3 regions of the Bradyrhizobium sp. Ses1 genome follow, and region 1 is predicted to be linked to each of the others. Evidence: predicted binding sites of a transcription regulator. Region 1 holds the regulator's gene; each other region holds the start of a gene.

Region 1 (6,720 bases):
CCGATGGCGGCCTGTTGAACGCGATCGTCGGCTCGGTGATCATGACCGTGATCGGTGTCGGCATCGGCGCGCCGCTCGGCCTGTTCGCGGGCACCTATCTGGCCGAATACGGCAAGCATGATCGGCTCACCTCGGTGATCCGCTTCATCAACGACATCCTCTTGAGCGCGCCGTCGATCATCATCGGCCTGTTCATCTATGGCGCGGTTGTCGTGCCGATGGGCGGCTTCTCCGCGCTGGCCGGCTGCCTGGCGCTGGCGGTGATCGTCATCCCGGTCGTGCTCCGCACCACGGAGGACATGCTGCTGCTCGTCCCCAACCCGCTGCGCGAAGCGGCCTCCGCGCTTGGCCTTCCGCGCTCGCTGGTGATCAAGCGGATCGCCTATCGCGCGGCGCGCTCCGGCCTGATCACGGGCGTGCTGCTGGCGACCGCCCGTGTCGCCGGTGAGACCGCCCCGCTGTTGTTCACCGCGCTGTCCAATCAGTTCTTCAGCCTGAACCTGACCAAGACGATGGCGAACCTGCCGGTGACCATCAACAACTTCGTGCAGAGCCCCTACGCCTATTGGAAGGAACTCGCCTGGAGCGGGGCCTTGCTTATCACCTTGACCGTGCTCGCGCTCAACATCGGCGCGCGCATCCTCGGCGCCGAAAGGAGCGCAAAATGACCGATCTGTCCGTATCGACGACCAGCCCGAGCGCGGCCATTCCCCAGAAGTCGCTGCCGGAAGCGGCGCCAAAGGTGACTGCACGCAGCCTCAACTTCTATTACGGTGAGCACCATGCGTTGAAGAACATCAACCTGACGCTCGGCACCAACCGCGTCACCGCCTTTATCGGCCCGTCCGGCTGCGGCAAGTCGACCCTGCTCCGGATCTTCAACCGGATGTACGACCTGTATCCCGGCCAGCGCGCCACCGGCCAGTTGATGCTGGACCAGACCAACATCCTCGACCCCAAGCTCGACCTCAACCTGCTGCGGGCGCGGATCGGAATGGTGTTCCAGAAGCCGACGCCGTTCCCGATGACGATCTATGAGAACATCGCCTTCGGCATCCGCCTTTACGAGAAGATTTCGAAATCTGAAATGGACGGCCGCGTCGAGAAAGCGCTGCGCGGCGGTGCGCTGTGGAACGAGGTCAAGGACAAGCTCAACGCCTCCGGCCTGAGCCTCTCCGGCGGCCAGCAGCAGCGCCTCTGCATCGCCCGCACGGTTGCGGTGCGGCCCGAAGTTATCCTGTTCGACGAGCCCTGCTCGGCGCTCGATCCGATCTCGACCGCCAAGGTCGAGGAGTTGATCCAGGAATTGTCGGAGGACTACACGATCGCGATCGTCACGCATAACATGCAGCAGGCGGCGCGCGTCTCCGACAAGACTGCGTTCATGTATCTGGGCGAACTGATCGAGTTCGACGACACCAGCAAGATCTTCACCTCGCCGAGCGATCGACGCACCCAGGACTACATCACCGGCCGGTTTGGTTGAGGAGGGACATCATGGCTTCTGAACATACCGCCAAGGCATTCGACAGCGATCTTCAGGAACTGACCCGTCTGGTCGCAGAGATGGGCGGGCTGGTCGAACGGATGATCACCGAATCCGTCGATGCGCTGATCCGCCGCGACGTCGCGCTCGGCAAGCGTGTCGTCGCTTCCGACATCGAGATCGACAGCCTGCAGCGCGTGATCGAGGAGCGCGCCGTGCTGACGATCGCCCGCCGCCAGCCGATGGCTGTCGACTTGCGCGAGATCGTCGGCGCGATGCGGGTGGCGACCGACCTCGAGCGGATCGGCGACCTCGCCAAGAACATGGGCAAGCGCGTCGCCGCGCTGGAGAACGACTTCCAGCCGCTGAAGTTGATCCGCGGCCTGGAGCACATGACCGACCTCGTGCTGTCGCAGGTCAAGTCCGTGCTCGACGCCTATGCCGCGCACGATCTGCCGGCGGCGATGAACGTCTGGAAGAGCGACGAGGAGGTGGACGCGATCTGCACCTCGCTGTTCCGCGAGCTCCTCACCTACATGATGGAAGATCCGCGCAACATCTCGTTCTGCATCCACCTGATGTTCTGCGCCAAGAATATCGAGCGGATCGGCGACCACGCCACCAACATCGCGGAAACGGTCTTCTACATGATCGAGGGTCAGCAGATCACCGACAAGCGGCCGAAGGGGGATATGACGACGTTCGCCACGACCGTTCCGGGCAACTAGAGCAACATCCGGAAAGTCGACGCCGGCTTTCCGCCAAGATCCTGCTCAAACATCAAAGGAAGAGTGGGATGACGATTCAAGCAGAGAGTCATCCCGCTATAGGAGAAGCCAAGCCGATGAGCGCACGCATTCTGGTGGTCGAAGACGAAGAAGCGCTGACGACGCTGTTGCGCTACAATCTCGATGCAGAAGGCTATGATGTCGAAACGGTCGCCCGTGGAGACGATGCGGACACAAGGCTCAAGGAACGTATTCCCGACCTTGTCGTGCTCGACTGGATGCTGCCGGGACTCTCCGGCATCGAGCTGTGCCGCCGTCTGCGGGCGCGGCCGGAGACCAAGCAGCTCCCGATCATCATGCTGACCGCGCGCGGCGAGGAAAGCGAGCGCGTGAGGGGGCTGGCGACCGGTGCCGACGACTACATCGTCAAGCCGTTCTCGGTGCCTGAACTGCTCGCGCGGGTGAAGGGCCTGTTGCGCCGGGCAAGCCCGGAGCGGCTCGCCACCGTGCTCACCTATGGCGACATCGAACTCGACCGCGAGAAGCGCCGCGTCGCGCGCTCGGGCCGCCCGATCGATCTCGGCCCGACCGAATATCGCCTGCTGGAGTTCTTCCTGGAGCATCCCGGCCGCGTGTTCAGCCGCGAGCAGCTGCTCGACAGCGTTTGGGGCCGCGACATCTATATCGACGAGCGCACCGTCGACGTTCACATCGGCCGCCTGCGCAAATTGCTCAATCCCGGCCGCGAGCAGGACCCGATCCGCACCGTCCGCGGTGCGGGCTACGCGCTCGATGATCGCTTCGCGAAGGCCGAGCAGTCGTAAACCGGCGACCTCAATCCGCAGCCCGGGTGCAGCGAAGCGTAACCCGGGGAAATTTGGACCTGCCGATACAGCGTTCCCGGGTTGCGCTGCGCTCCACCCAGGCTACGATCTGTCGTCGGTTTACTTGCCTTGTGACGGCTTGACCGTCGGACGGCGGCGGTCAGCCGCCGGCTGGTAGGCGATGCGGGAGTGGTGCGCGCAATAGGGCAGGCCGGGAAGCGCCTTGCCGCCGCAGAAGAAGAATTCCGGGCTCGAGGGATCGCCGACCGGCCAGTGGCAGGTGGCCTCGTTCAATTCGAGCAGCGACAGCCGCTGGCTCATCGGTACCACATTGTCGTAGGCGATAGGGTCCGCTTCCACCTCCACCTCGAAGGCGTGGGCGAGCGCGGTGTTGCCGCGGGAGACCGGACGCGCCACGCGCATCATCGGCTGTGCGGGACGCGCCTTGCGCTGCCGCGGCGCGGCTGCAGCAGGACTCTTGGCGCGGCCCGAGAGGCCGAGCCGGTGCACCTTGCCGATCACCGCATTGCGGGTCACGTTGCCCAGTTCCGCAGCGATCTGGCTGGCCGAAAGGCCACCTTCCCAGAGCTTTTTCAACTGCTCGACGCGTTCGTCGGACCAGGTCAATACCGTCATCGCATCTTTCCCTTCGCGTTGCGCCGGCCGATCCTGGGACAGCGCTGCGATGCCTAATCTCAAAAATCCCTGCGGGCAGAATCCCTTAAGGCTCGCCGGGCACGAAAACCGCACCCGAACGTGTACGCCGCACACAAAGGACTCTAAGGGATCAAAACTGCCGCACGAGATGTCGTACCCGACAGGCTAGACGCTACAATATGGCGTGACTCTGGCGCAAGAGTCCGCGCCTATGCGTCCACATGTTCCGACATTTAGGGATTGCAATCGGGCTTTTCCACCACACCGGAAAACTGCGGATTACCGGCACTTTGCAGCGCAGCCTGGCGGCTTCGTGGCGATTGACAGCACCCGCCGCGCGCATAGAATGCCTTCACGTGCCGCCCTGCAAAGGCGGCACGTTTTGTTTTCGCTGGATGAGCTCCAGCCGCGTGTCTGCATCGCTGCACGCCGCCGGGGCTTGTCTGAAAGGCTTGTCTGAACCCTTCAGTGATCGCCATGACCGACCGCGCCACGTCGCATCTGCTTCCCGTTTTTGCCAGGGCCGATCTCGGCTTCGAACGCGGCGAAGGCTGTTGGCTGATCTCGACCAAAGGCGAGCGTTATCTCGACTTCACCTCCGGCGTCGCGGTGAACGCGCTCGGCCATGCCCATCCGCATCTGGTGAAGGCGCTGCAGGAACAGGCGACGAAGCTCTGGCACATGTCGAACCTGTTCAAGAGCCCGGACGGCGAGAAGCTTGCCGCGCGGCTGTGCGAGCAGAGTTTTGCGGACTTCGTGTTCTTCTGCAATTCCGGCGCGGAAGCGATGGAGGGCGTGATCAAGGTCGTGCGTCACTATCACTTCTCGAAGGGGCATCCGGAGCGCTACCGCATCATCACCTTCGAAGGCGCCTTCCATGGCCGCACGCTCGCGACACTCGCAGCGACCGGCGCTGCTAAATATCTCGAGGGCTTCGGTCCGCCGATGGACGGCTTCGACCAGGTGCCGCATGGCGATATCGAAGCGGTGAAACGCGCGATCGGTCCAGAGACCGCGGGCATTCTGATCGAGCCGGTGCAGGGCGAGGGCGGCGTGCGCTCCGCGCCGCCGGCTTTCTTCAAGGCGCTGCGCCAGCTTTGCGACGAGCATGGCCTATTGCTCGCGTTCGACGAGGTGCAGACCGGCATGGGCCGCACCGGCGATCTCTTCGCCTACAAGCGTATCGGGGTCACCCCTGACGTGATGTCGCTGGCCAAGGCGCTCGGCGGCGGCTTTCCGATCGGCGCCTTCCTTGCGACCGCGGAAGCCGCCTCCGGCATGACGGCGGGTTCGCATGGCTCGACCTTCGGCGGCAATCCGCTCGCGGTCGCGGCCGCCGGCGCCGTGCTCGATGTGATGCTGAAGCCCGGCTTCTTCGATCACGTGCAGAAGATGTCGCTCCTGCTCAAGCAGAAGCTCGCCTCCGCGGTTGACCGCTATCCGTCCATTCTCGCCGACGTGCGCGGCGAGGGGCTTCTGATCGGCGTCAAGGCCGTGGTGCCCTCGGGCGACCTCGTCAACGCCCTGCGCGAGCAGAAGCTGCTCACAGTCGGCGCCGGCGATAATGTGGTGCGCTTCCTCGCGCCGCTGATCGTCAGCGAGGCCGAGATCGAGCACGCCATCGGTTGTCTGGAGCGCGCCTGCACCGCGCTCTCAAGCGGACCTTCGAAGAAGGCAGCGGGATGATGAGCAAGGCGCCCCGTCACTTCCTCGACATCAACGAAATGTCGCTCAACGAGCTGCGCGCCATGCTGGCCGCCGGCGCCGCCATGAAGGCGAGACTGAAGGCGCATGAGCGGGCCACGAAGCCGCTCGAAGGCAAGACGCTGGCGATGATCTTCGAGCGTCCTTCGACCCGCACGCGAGTGTCGTTCGACGTCGGCATGCGCCAGCTTGGCGGTGAATCGATCATGCTCACCGGCGCCGAGATGCAGCTCGGCCGTGGCGAGACCATCGCCGACACTGCGCGCGTGCTGTCGCGCTATGTCGATGCGATCATGATCCGCATCCTCAACCACGATGCGCTCTTGGAGCTCGCCGCGCATGCCACCGTCCCCGTGATCAACGGGCTGACGCGCCGCTCGCATCCCTGCCAGGTGATGGCCGACCTGATGACGTTCGAGGAGCGTCGCGGTTCGATCGAGGGCAAGACCGTGGCCTGGACCGGTGACGACAACAACGTGCTGGCGTCATGGGCGCATGCCGCCGAGCGTTTCAAGTTCGCCCTCAATATCGCGACGCCGCCGCAGCTCGCGCCGAACAAGGCGATGCGCGACTGGATCAAGGCGACCCAGGCGCCGATCGTGCTCGGCAACGACCCCGAGGAGGCCGTGCGCGGCGCCGACTGCGTCGTCACCGACACCTGGGTGTCGATGGGCGACAAGGACGGCGAGCACCGGCACAATCTGCTCCGGCCCTATCAGGTCAATGCCAAGCTGATGTCGCTGGCCAAGCCCGATGCTTTGTTCATGCATTGCCTGCCGGCGCATCGCGGCGAGGAAGTCACCGACGAGGTGATCGACGGTCCGCAATCGGTGGTGTTCGACGAGGCCGAGAACCGCCTGCATGCGCAAAAGGGCATTCTGGCCTGGTGTTTTGACGCGGTCGCGTAAGCGCGCCGCCAAGATAGCTGTCGTCCCGGCCAAGCGAAGCGCGAGCCGGGATCCATAACCACCGATGTGAGTTGTTGCATCAAGCTGCGGCCCCAGCTTTTCACAATGCTCACATCGGTGGTTATGGATCCCTGCTTTCGCAGGGATGACGGCTAACAACGATAGATGTGAACCCCTTTCGTTTCGCCTCTCAAGACCCCAGATAGAGCGCCATGGTTTCACAATCCCCCGACATCAAGATCACGGAAACACCGACCCGGGCGCCATCGGCCGTGCCGGTCGACGACGCGGTGCTGCCATTCGAGGTCGATGCACTCGATCTGCGTGGGCGGCTGACGCGGCTCGGTCCCGCCCTCGACGACATCCTGCACAAGCATGATTATCCGCCTGCGGTCGGCAAATTGCTCGGCGAG
Region 2 (6,720 bases), on a different contig from region 1:
ATGTTGAGGATCTTCGCCGCCGCGGCCACGCCCTGGGCATGGTTGCCGGAGGAGAACGCGACGACCCCGCCGCCGCGCTGTGCCTGCGGGATCGACGACAGCTTGTTGAACGCGCCGCGGAACTTGAACGAGCCGGTCCGCTGCAGCATTTCCGGCTTCAGGAATACCTTGGTCCCGGCGCGCTCGTTGAGGACGGGAAAGGACAGCAGCGGCGTGCGCACCGCGAACGGCGCGACCACCTTTGCGGCGGCTTCGATATCAGCCGCACCGATGGGTTGATTTGCGACGATTTCGGTCATGCGCAATTTGTAACGCGGTCGCGGACGAGCCGGCAAGACGCTTCTGTGTGATCCCCGGCCGTAGCCCGGGTGGAGCGGAACGCGTAACCCGGGACCGCCGGTCAAGACAGATACAGAAGTCCCCGGGTTGCGCTGCGCTCCACCCGGGCTACGGGGTCAGGCTAGGCTGCGAAATGCGGGTCCTCAGCCACGAATTCCGCCGGTTCGTTCTCAGGCTCGGGCTCGACCGGCCGGAGATTGAGGGCGTGGTCGATAAAAACGCGCGCCGAGGCTTGCCAGGTGTGGCGCGCAGCAAAGTCGACACAGGTTTGCGCGGGGATGCTGAGCGCCTCCAGACAGGCCTCGCGGAGGTCTTCTTTCAGCACGCCGACCGGCGCAGTGCCGATCACGTCACGCGGACCGACCACCGGGAAAGCGGCGACCGGCAGGCCGCTCGCAAGCGCCTCCAGCAGCACCAAACCGAAGGTGTCGGTCCTGCTGGGGAACACGAACACGTCGGCAGCGGCATAAATGCGCGCCAATTCCTCGCCGTGCCGTGCGCCCAGGAACACGGCGTCGCGGTATTTCCGCTCCAGTGCCGGCCGCGCCGGTCCGTCGCCGACAACGACCTTGGTGCCCGGCAGATCGAGGTCGAGGAAGGCTTCCAGGTTCTTCTCGACCGCCACCCGGCCGACGCTCAGGAAAACCGGTGCCGGAAGACAGAGGTCGACATGGCGCGGATGGAACAGCTCGGTATCGACGCCGCGCGACCACAGCACCACGTTGCGAAAGCCGCGCGAGCGCAGTTCGGCGGCGAGCGCCGGGGTTGCCGCCATCACCGCCTGGCTCGGCCGATGGAACCAGCGCAACAGCCGCCAGACCCAGTTTTCCGGGATTGGCGAGCGCGCCGAGACATAGTCGGGAAAGCGGGTGTGAAAGCTCGTGGTGAACGGCAGACCGCGCTTGCGGCAGTAGCGGCGCACCAACAGGCCGATCGGACCTTCGGTGGCGATGTGGATGCTGTCGGGCTTGTCCTGCTCGATCAGCGCGGCAATCGCAGCCGGATGCGGCAAGGCCAGCCGGAGGTCGCGATAGCTCGGCATCGCGAAGGTGCGGAACGATTGCGGCGTGAGAAATGCGATCTCGACGCCGAGGCCCTTTGCCGCCTCGGCCATCATGGTCAGCGTCCGAACCACCCCATTGACCTGGGGATGCCATGCGTCGGTCGCGACCAGGATTTTTGTCATGCAGCGCGCGCCGTGACCCGTGGCACTGGTGCGATGCGCCGGACCGGATCAGTCCAGGTGATGATCTCGAAGCGGCCATCCTCGTGCTCGGCCAGCGCCGTGCAGCTCTCGACCCAGTCGCCGCAATTCATGTAGCGGATGCCGTGCTCGTCGCGGATCGTTGCATAATGGATGTGGCCGCAGATCACGCCGTCGCAGCCGTGGCGACGTGCTTCGCTCGCAAGCGTGGTTTCGAACGCGCCGATGTAATTGACTGCCTTCTTGACCTTCAGCTTCGCCCATTGCGACAGCGACCAGTAGGGCACGCCGAACATGCGGCGGAAGAAGTTGACGAAGCGATTCATCTGGATCGCGAAGTCGTACGCCTTGTCGCCGAGATGGGCGAGCCAGCGCGCATTCTGCACCACGAGGTCGAAGATATCGCCGTGGATCACGAGGAAGCGCTTGCCGTCGACGCCGGTGTGGATGGTGTTCTCCATCACGTCGATGCCGCCGAAATGCGTGCCGTAGTACTTGCGCAGGAACTCGTCGTGATTGCCGGGGATATAGATGACCTTGGCGCCCTTGCGTGCCTTGCGCAGCATCTTCTGCACGAAATCGTTGTGGGTCTGGGGCCAGTGCCAGCTCGACTTCAGCGCCCAACCGTCAACGATGTCGCCAACCAGGTAGATCGTGTCGGCATCGTGAGAGCGCAGGAAATCCAGCAATCGGTCGGCTTGCGACCCGCGGGCTCCGAGATGGACATCGGAGATAAACAACGTGCGAAAGCGCCGCTCGGGGCTCTCTTCACTGAAAGAGTCGCTTCCCATACCTGTGCACCTAACAAATCCCTGTGACAGGGCGATGACGATTCGTCGCAGCCAACAGTCCCACCAGAATCAGCTACGCGCCCCTTTGAAATGCGGATAACAGCGCCATGCGACAATCTGGCGACACCAGAGGCCGTAGATATGCGGGACAGGGTTGAGGCAGCTCGGTCGTCTAATAAAATCTGTGAAAATGATGCACCGGCCCGTGGCCGTGGCCGACGGTGAAACGGTCGGCGGCTTCGATGGCGGCGCTGATCCAGCGCTTGGCATTGCGCACGGCTGACGTCACGTCTTCGCCCTTGGCAAGCTCGGCTGCGATCGCAGACGACAAAGAGCAGCCGGTGCCATGGGTGTTTGCGGTGCTGATGCGCGGCGCCGCGAGCACGATCGCGCTGTCTACATCGACGAGATAGTCGATGCTCTCGCTGCCCTGCCCGTGCCCGCCCTTAATCAGGACCGCCCGACAGCCGAGGGCAAGCAGCCGCCTGCCCTGGCTCTCGATGGCGGCCTCATCCGAGGCCATCGGTTCGTCGAGCAGTGCTGCGGCCTCCGGCAGGTTCGGGGTGATCAACGACGCAAGCGGGATCAATCTCGTGCGCAGCGCATCGACCGCCTCCGCGGCAAGCAGGCGATCGCCCGAGGTTGCAACCATCACCGGATCGAACACGACATGCTTCGGCGACCAGCGCTCGAGCCCGGCCGCGATCGCATCGATGATCGAAAGCTCCGCCACCATGCCGATCTTGACCGCGCCGACCGCAAGATCGGAGAACACCGCATCGATCTGCGCCGTCACGAACCCGGCCGGCACCTGATGGATGCCGCGCACGCCCATCGTATTCTGCGCGGTGAGCGCGGTGATGACGGATGCGCCGTAGACACCGAGCGCGGCAAAGGTCTTCAAATCCGCCTGGACGCCGGCGCCGCCAGAGGAATCCGAACCGGCAATGGTGAGTGCGATCGGCGTCGTCATCGGAAAGCTGCCGCGCAGTGGGATAGGCATAATACCATGGTCCCTCCTAGCGCGGCGAACCAACGCCGGCAAGCTGGCTTGCCATTGCACGGCGAATTTGGCTCTATGGGCCGGCTACCTGCCCCGGAGATAACAGCGATGGTTCCCTTCTTCATCCAGATCAAGTGCAAGCTCGGCCAGTCCTATGCCGTCGCCAATGCGCTGGCGGAGGCCGAGATCGCCTCCGAGATCTACTCCACCGCGGGCGATTACGATCTCCTGGTGAAGTTCTACGTCGACAAGGACACCGACATCGGCCATTTCGTCAACGAAAAGGTCCAGGTCATCCCGGGTATCCAGGACACCCACACCATCATCACCTTCAAGGCGTTCGGGACCACCTAGACTAGTTGACGTGGCCGACTGCCCAGACATAGGCGGCCACTGCGGCAGTGTCGGCGTCCGACAGCTCGGCGCCTCCCTTCGGCGGCATGACGCCGGTATAGTTGCGTGGGTGCGGGACGCCGTCGACAACCGTCTTGGTGATCGCCGCAAGGCTGCCGTCGCTCCACACCCAATTGCCGGAAGTCAGGTCCGGACCGACTGACGTCCCTCGCGCATCGGCCCCATGACATCCGCTGCAGGTGCCGTTGCTGGCCTCGCCGTGGAAGATGCGATCGCCGAGCGCGACCGCAACGAGCTTGCGACCCAGCCAATCATTGCTTTCGATCGGTGTCGTGAAACGATTGTGCTGAGGTCGGTATCGTCGATCTACTTCGCCGACAGCAAAGCGGCGCGGGACGGCCGATCAGCCCCGTTCTGAGACACCCGCTTGATCGCGCGGAGAATCTCGCCACGGGTGTCGATGCGCTGGAATTCCTTAGCCATGAGCGAAGCACGTGCGCGATACCTCTCCGTATCGAGTACGGCCCGCACAGCCTCGCGCAGCACCTGCGGCGCCGGCGTGCTCGTCTCAAGGTTGATGCCGACCCCGGACCAGCCGACCCGCGCATTCACATCGGCCTTGTCCTCGGTGAGTCCAGCGCAGACCAGAGGAACACCAAAGCTCATGGCTTGGTTGACGCTGCCATAACCTCCATTGGTGACAAATACATCGGCTTTGGACAGGATCCACTCGAACGGCAGATAGCTCGCCAAACGCGCATTAGCCGGAATGGGGCCAGGGATCGTGTCGACCGGGCGGCCGCCAGCGGTGACGACCACGAGCAGGTCCCGCTCGTCGGCCAATCCCACCAGGGTCGGTGTTACCAAGCGGTTGAAGTCGTGGTTGGCCACTGTCCCTTGGGTCACGAGGACCACCTTGCGCCTGCCGTCCAGCTCATCGGCCCAGGGTGGCAGCGGCGCTTGTTTGGGCATAATGGGCGGGGTACCCACGAATTGCACCGAAGCGGGGGCGGGACGCGGAAACTCAAAACTCGGCACCGTCAGCTGCAGATAGGCATCTGCTAATTCCACCATTGCCTCGAAAGGAGGCCTCGGCAGCGACTTGACGCCGATTTCCTCCAGGCATTGGTTCAAACGATGCGCGAGCGGTTGATTGACGACCCTCTCATGTTCCTGGGCAATGGCTGCATACTTCTCGCGCTGCGCCGGGGCTGCCGCCGGAGGCAAGCCGAGGAGTTCTGGCGCCCCGTCTGTGCGAGGCCAATGGAGGATCGTGGTGCCAAAGCAGACAATCGGAGGCCGCTTCGAGCGAGGGCCCAGCAGCATTGGTAGCAGGCCCAAGAAGTACTCATCCCCCATCACGATGTCGGCCGGGACTTCCCGCAACAATCGTTGCAAGCCCTCGTGCTGCACGAGCATGTGGTCAACAAATAAGCGCTCCTTGGTGACGCGCAACAACTCCAACCCCGGAGGCAGGCTTTTCAGTTCGGGATACTTCGCGAAAGGATCCACCACATCCTGATCTGCGCTGGCAGGAATAGGACGAAATGCTGCACCAATACTGTTGATGCGGTCGCGGAAAGCGCTTCCTGTGAAGGCGACCACCTCGTGACCGTCAGCCAACAGGATGCGCGCGATACCAAGCATTGGATTGACATGACCGGGCGCGGGGGTCGTAGCGATGATGATTTTCATATAATCCTACTCTGGATATCCTGAGACGAAGGCCACTCGAGCCGACAAGAGTGATCGAGCTGAGTGACGCAACCAGATGTTGGCAGGTTTGCTGTTACGCCCCGATGTCGGATCCGGCGTGAATTGCTACACTCGCAATGCGTCTGGTCACAAAAGCTTGCGTGCAGGAATGAGCAACTCAGATCGCGCCAAGTGCGATCAATCCAATGATAATCTACCAACGCGTCGAGCTGTTGCGGCCGAGTAGAAGCGAGTTCCGCACTGCAGTAGTGCTTGAGCCGGTCAGATCGCGCTGTCGATCAGATTATTCAACGGTCGCTCAAGCTCGCGGACTGACCTGCTGCCGCAACTCTGCACGATATCCGCTTCCCGGCTCATTGCCAGCAATTCAAGCTGCCGGCTGACCTCCCGGTTGGCTTAGGCAAGTCGATAAGCGAGATCTTCGGTGATCAGGGTTTCCTGACCGGGCAGCTTGGCCATTGGCGCGACAATTTCGCAGCCCTGAACTTCGACAGACGGGAGAGACTCAGCAGCATCGTGCGATGCGGTGCAGGGTCGATCAGTGCACCTTCCCGTCTCTCATGGCCTGTGCGGGATAGTCAATCCACGCTGCACCGCGGGCCGCGCCAGGCCGCGATCGAGCCAGGCTGGTACCGCTTGAAGACTGTCGAAGTCGACGAGTTCGCGCGCCTCATAGAAGCCGATCAGGTTACGCACCCAGCCGAGCATGGAAATGTCGGCGATGGTATATTCATCGTCCATGATCCATAGTCGTCCGGCGAGATGCGTTTCCAATACGCCGAGCAGGCGTTTTGACTCGTTGACGTATCGTTGAAGTGGGCGCTTGTCCTCGTATTCACGGCCTGCGAATTTGTTGAAGAAGCCGAGCTGGCCGAACATCGGTCCGATCCCGCCCATCTGGAAATGCAGCCACTGGATAGTCTTGTAGCGGCGAGCCGCATCTGCCGGCAAAAGCTTGCCCGTCTTCTCCGCGAGATATTGCAAGATGGCTCCGGATTCGAATAAGGGCAGCGGCTCTCCGTCGCGGCCATCGGGGTCGAGGATCGCCGGGATCTTGCCGTTGGGGTTCAATGAAAGAAATTCTGGCGTGTGCTGGTCGCCCTTGTTGAAGTCGACCAGATGAACTTCGTAGGGGAGCCCGATCTCCTCCAACATGATCGAGACCTTTACGCCGTTGGGTGTCGGCAGTGAATAGAGTTGCAAGCGATCCGGGTATTTCGCAGGCCAGCGCCGTGTGATCGGGAAATCAGCAAAGTTTGGCATCTCAACTCGCTCTTGCGGCTCGATTACACTTTAAGAGGTGGCAAGCATCA
Region 3 (6,720 bases), on a different contig from region 1:
TCGTCGGCGTGTTCGGGAAGCTGCTGCCGCTGCCGGTGATCCCGGCGCTGCATCCCGATGAACTCGCATTGTCGTTCGTCTACGGTCTCCTGACCGCGCTCGCGTTCGGGCTGTGGCCGCTCGGCCGGGTGCACGACGTGCCGGTCGCGGCGCTGTTCCGCGATACGGTCGCCAGCGAATGGCACCGGCCGCGCTGGAGCTATCTGGCGCTGATGGGCGCGGTGATCGCGCTATTGATCGCGGTTGCGGTCGGACTTTCCTACGACAAGCGCATCGCCGCCGTGTTCGTCGCCTCCTCTATCGCAGTCTTCGTGCTGCTCCGTTTGATCGCCGCCGGGTTGATGGCGCTGGCGCGCCGGCTGCCGCGTAGCCGCGTCACCATGGTGCGGCTGGCGGTCGCCAACATCCACCGGCCAGGCGCGTTGACGCCATCGGTGGTGCTTTCGCTCGGCCTCGGGCTCGCCGTGCTCGTGACCATCACCCAGATCGACGGCAATCTGCGCCGGCAATTCCTCGCCGCCCTGCCCGACCGCGCCCCCTCGTTCTTTTTCATTGATATTCCCTCCACCGAGGCCGACCGGTTCAGCGCTTTTCTGAAGCAAACCACGCCGGACGGAACGGTCGAGGACGTGCCGATGCTGCGCGGGCGCATCGTTGCCGCCCGCGGCGTCAAGGCGGACGAGTTGAAACCATCGGTCGACGCCGAATGGGTGCTGCAGAGCGACCGCGGCCTCACCTACACCGGGGAGGTTCCCAAAGGCTCGAAGGTCGTCGAGGGCGAATGGTGGGGCGCCGACTATCACGGCCCGCCGCTGGTCTCGATGGAGAAGAAGATCGCCGACGGGCTGAGGCTCAAGATCGGCGACGAGATCGTCGTCAACGTGCTCGGCCGCGACATTTCGGCGAAGATCGCCAATCTCCGCAACATCGACTGGCAGGGGCTCGGCATCAATTTCGTGCTGGTGTTTTCGCCCAACGCCTTCAAGGGCGCCCCGCACAGCCATGTGGCGACCCTGACGGAGGCGCATCCGTCCCCTTCCGACGACGCCCGCATCATCAAGCAGGTCGCCGACGCTTTCCCGATGGTGACGAGCGTCCGGGTCCGCGAGGCGCTGGAGACCATCGGCAGCGTCGTCACCAATCTCGTGCTGGCGATCCGCGGCGCCAGCGCGGTGACGCTGATCTCGGCTATCCTGGTGCTGGGCGGCGCGCTCGCCGCCGGCCACCGCCACCGCGTCTATGACGCGGTGATCCTGAAGACGCTCGGCGCCACCCGCGCCCGCCTGCTGGGCGCCTATGCGCTCGAATATCTGATGATTGGCTTCGCCACCGCGCTGTTCGGCGTGTTCGCCGGCTCGATCGCCGCCTGGCTGATCGTCACCCGGCTGATGACGCTGAGTTTCGTCTGGGAGGCCGGCAGCGCCGCGGCGGTGGTGGTCGCGGCGCTGATCGTCACCGTCGGGCTCGGGCTGGCCGGCACGCTGCTCGCCCTGAACCAGAAGCCCGCGGCCGTGTTGCGGAATTTGTGACAATTTGAAGCGGGGAACGAGCTCGGTTAATACCGGTTTTGCCTTGAAATAAAGGCCAGAGCGACATTCAGCCGCGCGTGGAAGCTTGCGGCGGTTGTGTTAGTTTCCCACATACGCCTTGGGTCGGATGGGCGGTTTGATGACACGGATTTTAATGTCCGCAGGCCGCGCTATCTGAGATAGATTATACTCGGTCCCGCAAATCCCTTGCGACCGGAACAACCACGGGAATTCGACCATGTCGGACCTAGACCGTAACTATGCCTCTCCCTTCGGCCGGGCCGCCGGTCGCATTGACACTGCGACGGTCGACGCCGGTCTGCGCGCCTACATGCTGCGCATCTACAACTACATGTCGATCGGCCTCGCGATCACGGGCCTGGCCGCGCTCGGCGTCTATATGGCGGCGGTGACGGCGGATCCGTCCGCAGCCGTCGCAAAGTTCGGCAACGCCTATCTGACGCAGTTCGGCTATGCGATGTTCGTCAGCCCGCTGAAGTGGCTGTTCATCCTCGCACCGCTGGTGATGGTGTTCGTGATCTCGGCCGGCATTAACCGGCTGCAGCCCGCGACTGCTCAGCTCCTGTTCTGGGTGTTCTCGGCGCTGATGGGCCTCTCGCTGTCGTCGATCTTCCTGGTGTATACGCACACCTCGATCGTGCGGGTGTTCTTCATCACCGCGGCGACCTTTGGTGCGCTCAGCCTCTACGGCTACACCACCAAGCGTGACATGAGCGGCATGGGCTCGTTCCTGTTCATGGGCCTGATCGGCATCATCATCGCCAGCCTGGTCAACCTGTTCCTGGCGAGCTCGGCGCTGCAGTTCATCGTTTCGGTGGTCGGCGTGCTGGTGTTCGCGGGCCTCACCGCTTGGGATACCCAACGGCTGAAGAACGACTACATCTACGGCTACGCCTCGCAGGGTGGCGCGATTGCCGAGCGTGCGGCGATTACCGGCGCACTCTCGCTCTACCTGAACTTCATCAACCTGTTCACGCTGCTCCTGCAGCTCCTCGGACAGCGCGACTAAGCGCCTCCGGCAGTACCAACGATCGAAGCCCCGGCCTCACCGCCGGGGCTTTTCGTTTGCGCACTCAGTCCCCTACCCGGGCTCGTTCCCGAGCATCCACCATTGACGAGAAAGGCGTGGATGGCCGGGTCAAGCCCGGCCATGACAGATAAGGAGAGCGTTGCTCCCGGGAAACCTGCTGCTATCTTGCCGCCATGTCCGCCGTCGAGATCAGGCCCGCCACCGAGGCCGACCTTCCCTCCGTCACTGCAATTTACGAGCACGCGGTGCGCTTCGGCACCGCGACGTTCGAGCTGGTCCCGCCGGACCTCGCGGAGATGACGCGCCGCTTCAGGGCGCTGACGGATGGCGGCTTTCCCTATTTCATCGCCGCCCTTGACGGAGGCGTGGTCGGTTATGCCTATGCCGGCGCCTACCGCCCGCGTCCGGCCTATCGCTTCACGGTGGAGAATTCGATTTATCTGGATCCCTCGATCCACCGCCGCGGCGTCGGCCTGCAACTGCTGCAGCGGCTGATCAGCGAATGCGAGGCGCGCGGCTACCGGCAGATGATCGCGGTGATCGGGGACTCCGCCAACGCCGGCTCAATTGGCGTTCACCTCAAGACCGGCTTCACGCTGATCGGAACCCATCCGAGCGTCGGCCTCAAATTCGGCCGCTGGCTCGACACGGTGATGATGCAGCGCGCGCTCGGCGACGGCGCGACCACGATACCGACCGAGGATCCGGGCCGGCGTTAATTCTCCGTCATTCCGGGGCCCGCGTAAGCGCGAACCCGGAATCCAGAGGTTGGTGAGAGCGCAATTGCCGCACGAGATTCCGGGTTCGCTTCGCGCCCCGGAATGATGGACGCGGCCTTAAACAACCGCCAGCTTGCGGTCGATCACGAGCAGCACGCGCTCCAGCTCATGGCCGCGGCGCAGGATCAGGCCGGTCGCCGAGATCACGCTGTACATGCCCTGCTTGCGGGCGAGCCGCGGGTCCTTTTCGATTCGATAGATCGGGACTTCGGAGGAGCGGCGGAACACCGAGAACACGGCGCGATCCTTCAGGAAGTCGATGGCGTAATCCCGCCACTCGCCGTCGGCGACCATGCGACCATAGAGATTGAGGATGCGATTGAGTTCGAGACGATTGAACGTCACGCGGTTCTGTAGCGGGGTGGCAGCGGCGGGCCGCGCCGCCGCGCGAAGCCCGCTTGGCTCGCTGTCCTCCGATATCGATATCATCAAGCGCCTCCTGTCATGCGGCTGACATGATTGCGCTAACCGGGCAGCGCCGCAAGGGTTCAGAGCCGCCGTGCGACGAATGGGAAGATTTTCCAGGAGTCACAGTATCGTTAGAAAGAATCTTATTGCTGCCCCACTTCCGCCCACCGCCCGCCCCGCTGCCCTGCGAAAAGGAAATCCTGCGTTGGCCCGGTTCTTTCGGTTCCGGATTCCTCAGCCCCCAGCCCCCCGGGGCCGTCGGGACCGGGCCTGTTCGCAGGGGAGTTAACTCCCTTTTGACTGGGCCAACGAGAGTTGGTCCTTTTCTTTTTTGGGGGTTCCTCACGACACGTCATTCCGGGCACGCGACAGCGTGAACCCGGAAACTGGAGGTTGATGGCGAGAGATTCCGGGTTCGCGCGATGCGCGCTCGGAATGACAGGATGTGGCGGGTTTGATTTAGACCTTACCGCAGCGGCGTCATAGCCGCGCCGAGCATGGGGCCCGGCTTGTCGCGATTGCCGTCCTGGACATAGACGACGGCGGCATCGACGCCTTCACGCGAGATGTTCTCGATCGGCACGGTCCAGCTTCCCGCGCTGCCATTCCAGTCGCCGACCTTCAACAGGTTACGCACCACGTTGTGGTAGGTGATCTCTTGCCCGCGATTCTCGCCGCGCCCGATCGAGATCGGCACCGCCTTGGAGATCGAGCAAATCCAGACTTCGCCATGCTTGACGCGCGGCCCATTGCTCGCCGCCACCGAGACATTGATCTGCTTGCCGGACAGCGACATCGTCACCGGCACCGACATCACGCCCTCGGTCGCGGTATCCTTGATCGCAGTCTCGATGCCGACGCGATCGCTGCCGATCACCTTCGCCGAGCCGTTAACGATGACTTGCGGCGTATAGACGTCGCGGTCGCCGCGCACATGCGAATAGGCTTTCTGGCGTGCGCTGAAGCGCGAATCAGCCAGCGTGTCCTTCCAGCCGAGATAATCCCAGTAGTCGATCGGCATGCTGAGCGCGATGACATTCGGGTCCTTGGCGAGTTCGCCGATGATCTTGTCGGCGGGCGGGCAGGACGAACAACCCTGTGAGGTGAAGAGCTCGACGACCGCACGCGGATCGGCGTGGGCGGGTCGGATGATCGCGATAATGGCGCAAACACTGAGCGCGCCGGACCAAAGCGAAAGACGATTATAGGCCATCATCGCTGTCATACTGAGAACCGATCGTGATGATTTCCATCCGTACTTGTACGGGGCATGAGAGACGACCCTGAAGAGCATGCCCCTGACGTGCGAAAGCGGCCTTTTTCATAGGCCGCCCGCATTTTCCTAGCCATTCACGTAGCAGTGAGGCACCGATCACAAATCCGCGTTAGGCCGCGAGCTTGCGCAACACGTAGTGCAGGATGCCGCCGTTGCGATAATAATCGAGCTCATCGAGCGTATCGATGCGGCAAAGCAGCGGGACATGCTGCACTTTGCCATCGCTGGAGGTGACGTCCGCCGTCAGCATCTGGCGGGGCTTCAAATCGCCCTGCAAGCCACGAATCGTGACCTTCTCGTCGCCCTTGATGCCGAGCGACTGCCATGACGTGCCCGGCTCGAAGGTGAGTGGCAGCACACCCATGCCGACCAGATTGGAGCGATGGATGCGCTCGAAGCTCTGGCAGATCACCGCGCGAACACCGAGCAGGCGGGTGCCCTTGGCCGCCCAGTCGCGCGATGAGCCGTTGCCGTACTCGGCGCCGGCGAACACCACCAGCGGCACGCCTTCCGCTTGGTACTTCATCGCGGCATCGTAGATCGACATCTGCTCGCCGTCGGGCCAGTGCTTGGTGTTTCCGCCTTCCGGAATATTGCCGTCGGCGCCCTTGAGCATGAAGTTCTTGATGCGGATGTTGGCAAAGGTGCCGCGCATCATGACCTCATGATTGCCGCGCCGCGTGCCGTACTGGTTGAAGTCGGCGGGGCGCACCTGATGCTCGCTCAGGAATTTGCCGGCGGGTGACGTCAGCTTGATCGAGCCGGCCGGCGAGATGTGGTCGGTCGTGATCTTGTCGCCGAACATGGCGAGGATCCGCGCCTCGACGATGTCGGTGATCGGCTCGGGCTCCTTCTTCATGCCCTCGAAATAGGGCGGGTTCTGCACATAGGTCGAGCTCATATTCCAGCGATAGGTCTCGCTCTCGACCGTCTTGATCTTGCGCCAGTTGGTATCGCCCTTGAACACGTCGGCGTATTTCTTCTTGAAGATCGACGCGGTGACGAACTTCTTCATGAAGGCGTTGATTTCCTTCGCGGTCGGCCAGATGTCCTTCAGGTAGACCGGCTTGCCGTCCTTGCCCTCGCCGATCGGCTCGACCGCGAGATCCTTGGTCACGGTGCCCGCCAGCGCGTGCGCTACGACCAGCGGCGGCGAGGCGAGATAGTTCGCCTGCACGTCAGGACTGACGCGGCCCTCGAAGTTGCGGTTGCCCGACAGCACGGCGGCGGCGACGATGCCGTTGTCGTTGATCGATTTCGAAATCTCTTCCGGCAGCGGGCCGGAATTGCCGATGCAGGTGGTGCAGCCGAAGCCGACCAGGTTGAAGCCGACCTTGTCGAGATCGGCCTGCAGGCCGGAATTGGCGAGATATTCCGCCACCACCTGGCTACCCGGGGCAAGCGAGGTCTTCACCCAAGGCTTCGCTTTCAGGCCCTTGGCAACCGCGTTGCGTGCCAAAAGGCCGGCGCCGATCAGAACGCTCGGATTGGAGGTGTTGGTGCAGGAGGTGATCGCCGCGATCACGACGTCGCCATGGCCGAGATCGAAGTTGCGGCCCTCGACCTGATAGCGCTTCTCCGCATCATCGGCCTTCTTGTATTCGCTGGCGAGCGCCGTTGCGAAGCCGGTCGCGACCGCAGGAAGGGCGACGCGGCCCTCTGGGCGCTTCGGCCCGG

The links. The regulator PhoB, encoded in region 1, activates phosphate uptake and scavenging genes when phosphate is short. The targets are predictions, from matches to a motif close to TGTCATNNANCTGTCAT.
Region 2: AC5ZG5_RS16025 (UDP-2,3-diacylglucosamine diphosphatase) is a predicted target of PhoB. The motif match lies at 2,358-2,374, and genes of this name have one in related genera.
Region 3: AC5ZG5_RS33610 (DUF2794 domain-containing protein) is a predicted target of PhoB. The motif match lies at 3,800-3,816, and genes of this name have one in related genera.

What each region holds. Positions count from the first base shown of each region.
Region 1 covers NZ_JCAMOQ010000001.1:98,406-105,125, forward strand. The annotation lists gene pstA (phosphate ABC transporter permease PstA) at 1-668, shown strand, start outside; gene pstB (phosphate ABC transporter ATP-binding protein PstB) at 665-1,486, shown strand; gene phoU (phosphate signaling complex protein PhoU) at 1,498-2,214, shown strand; gene phoB (phosphate regulon transcriptional regulator PhoB) at 2,331-3,038, shown strand; gene AC5ZG5_RS00460 (GcrA family cell cycle regulator) at 3,159-3,674, opposite strand; gene AC5ZG5_RS00465 (aspartate aminotransferase family protein) at 4,173-5,381, shown strand; gene argF (ornithine carbamoyltransferase) at 5,381-6,307, shown strand; gene AC5ZG5_RS00475 (Hsp33 family molecular chaperone) at 6,520-6,720, shown strand, end outside.
Region 2 covers NZ_JCAMOQ010000011.1:164,442-171,161, forward strand. The annotation lists gene AC5ZG5_RS16015 (threonine/serine dehydratase family protein) at 1-299, opposite strand, end outside; gene AC5ZG5_RS16020 (glycosyltransferase family 4 protein) at 461-1,525, opposite strand; gene AC5ZG5_RS16025 (UDP-2,3-diacylglucosamine diphosphatase) at 1,522-2,334, opposite strand; gene thiD (bifunctional hydroxymethylpyrimidine kinase/phosphomethylpyrimidine kinase) at 2,507-3,307, opposite strand; gene AC5ZG5_RS16035 (Lrp/AsnC ligand binding domain-containing protein) at 3,446-3,691, shown strand; gene AC5ZG5_RS16040 (c-type cytochrome) at 3,693-4,016, opposite strand; gene AC5ZG5_RS16045 (glycosyltransferase) at 4,058-5,386, opposite strand; gene AC5ZG5_RS16050 (glutathione S-transferase family protein) at 5,966-6,670, opposite strand.
Region 3 covers NZ_JCAMOQ010000042.1:32,352-39,071, reverse strand. The annotation lists gene AC5ZG5_RS33625 (ABC transporter permease) at 1-1,529, shown strand, start outside; gene AC5ZG5_RS33620 (Bax inhibitor-1/YccA family protein) at 1,768-2,559, shown strand; gene AC5ZG5_RS33615 (GNAT family N-acetyltransferase) at 2,754-3,299, shown strand; gene AC5ZG5_RS33610 (DUF2794 domain-containing protein) at 3,417-3,788, opposite strand; gene AC5ZG5_RS33605 (DUF1223 domain-containing protein) at 4,234-4,992, opposite strand; gene acnA (aconitate hydratase AcnA) at 5,153-6,720, opposite strand, start outside.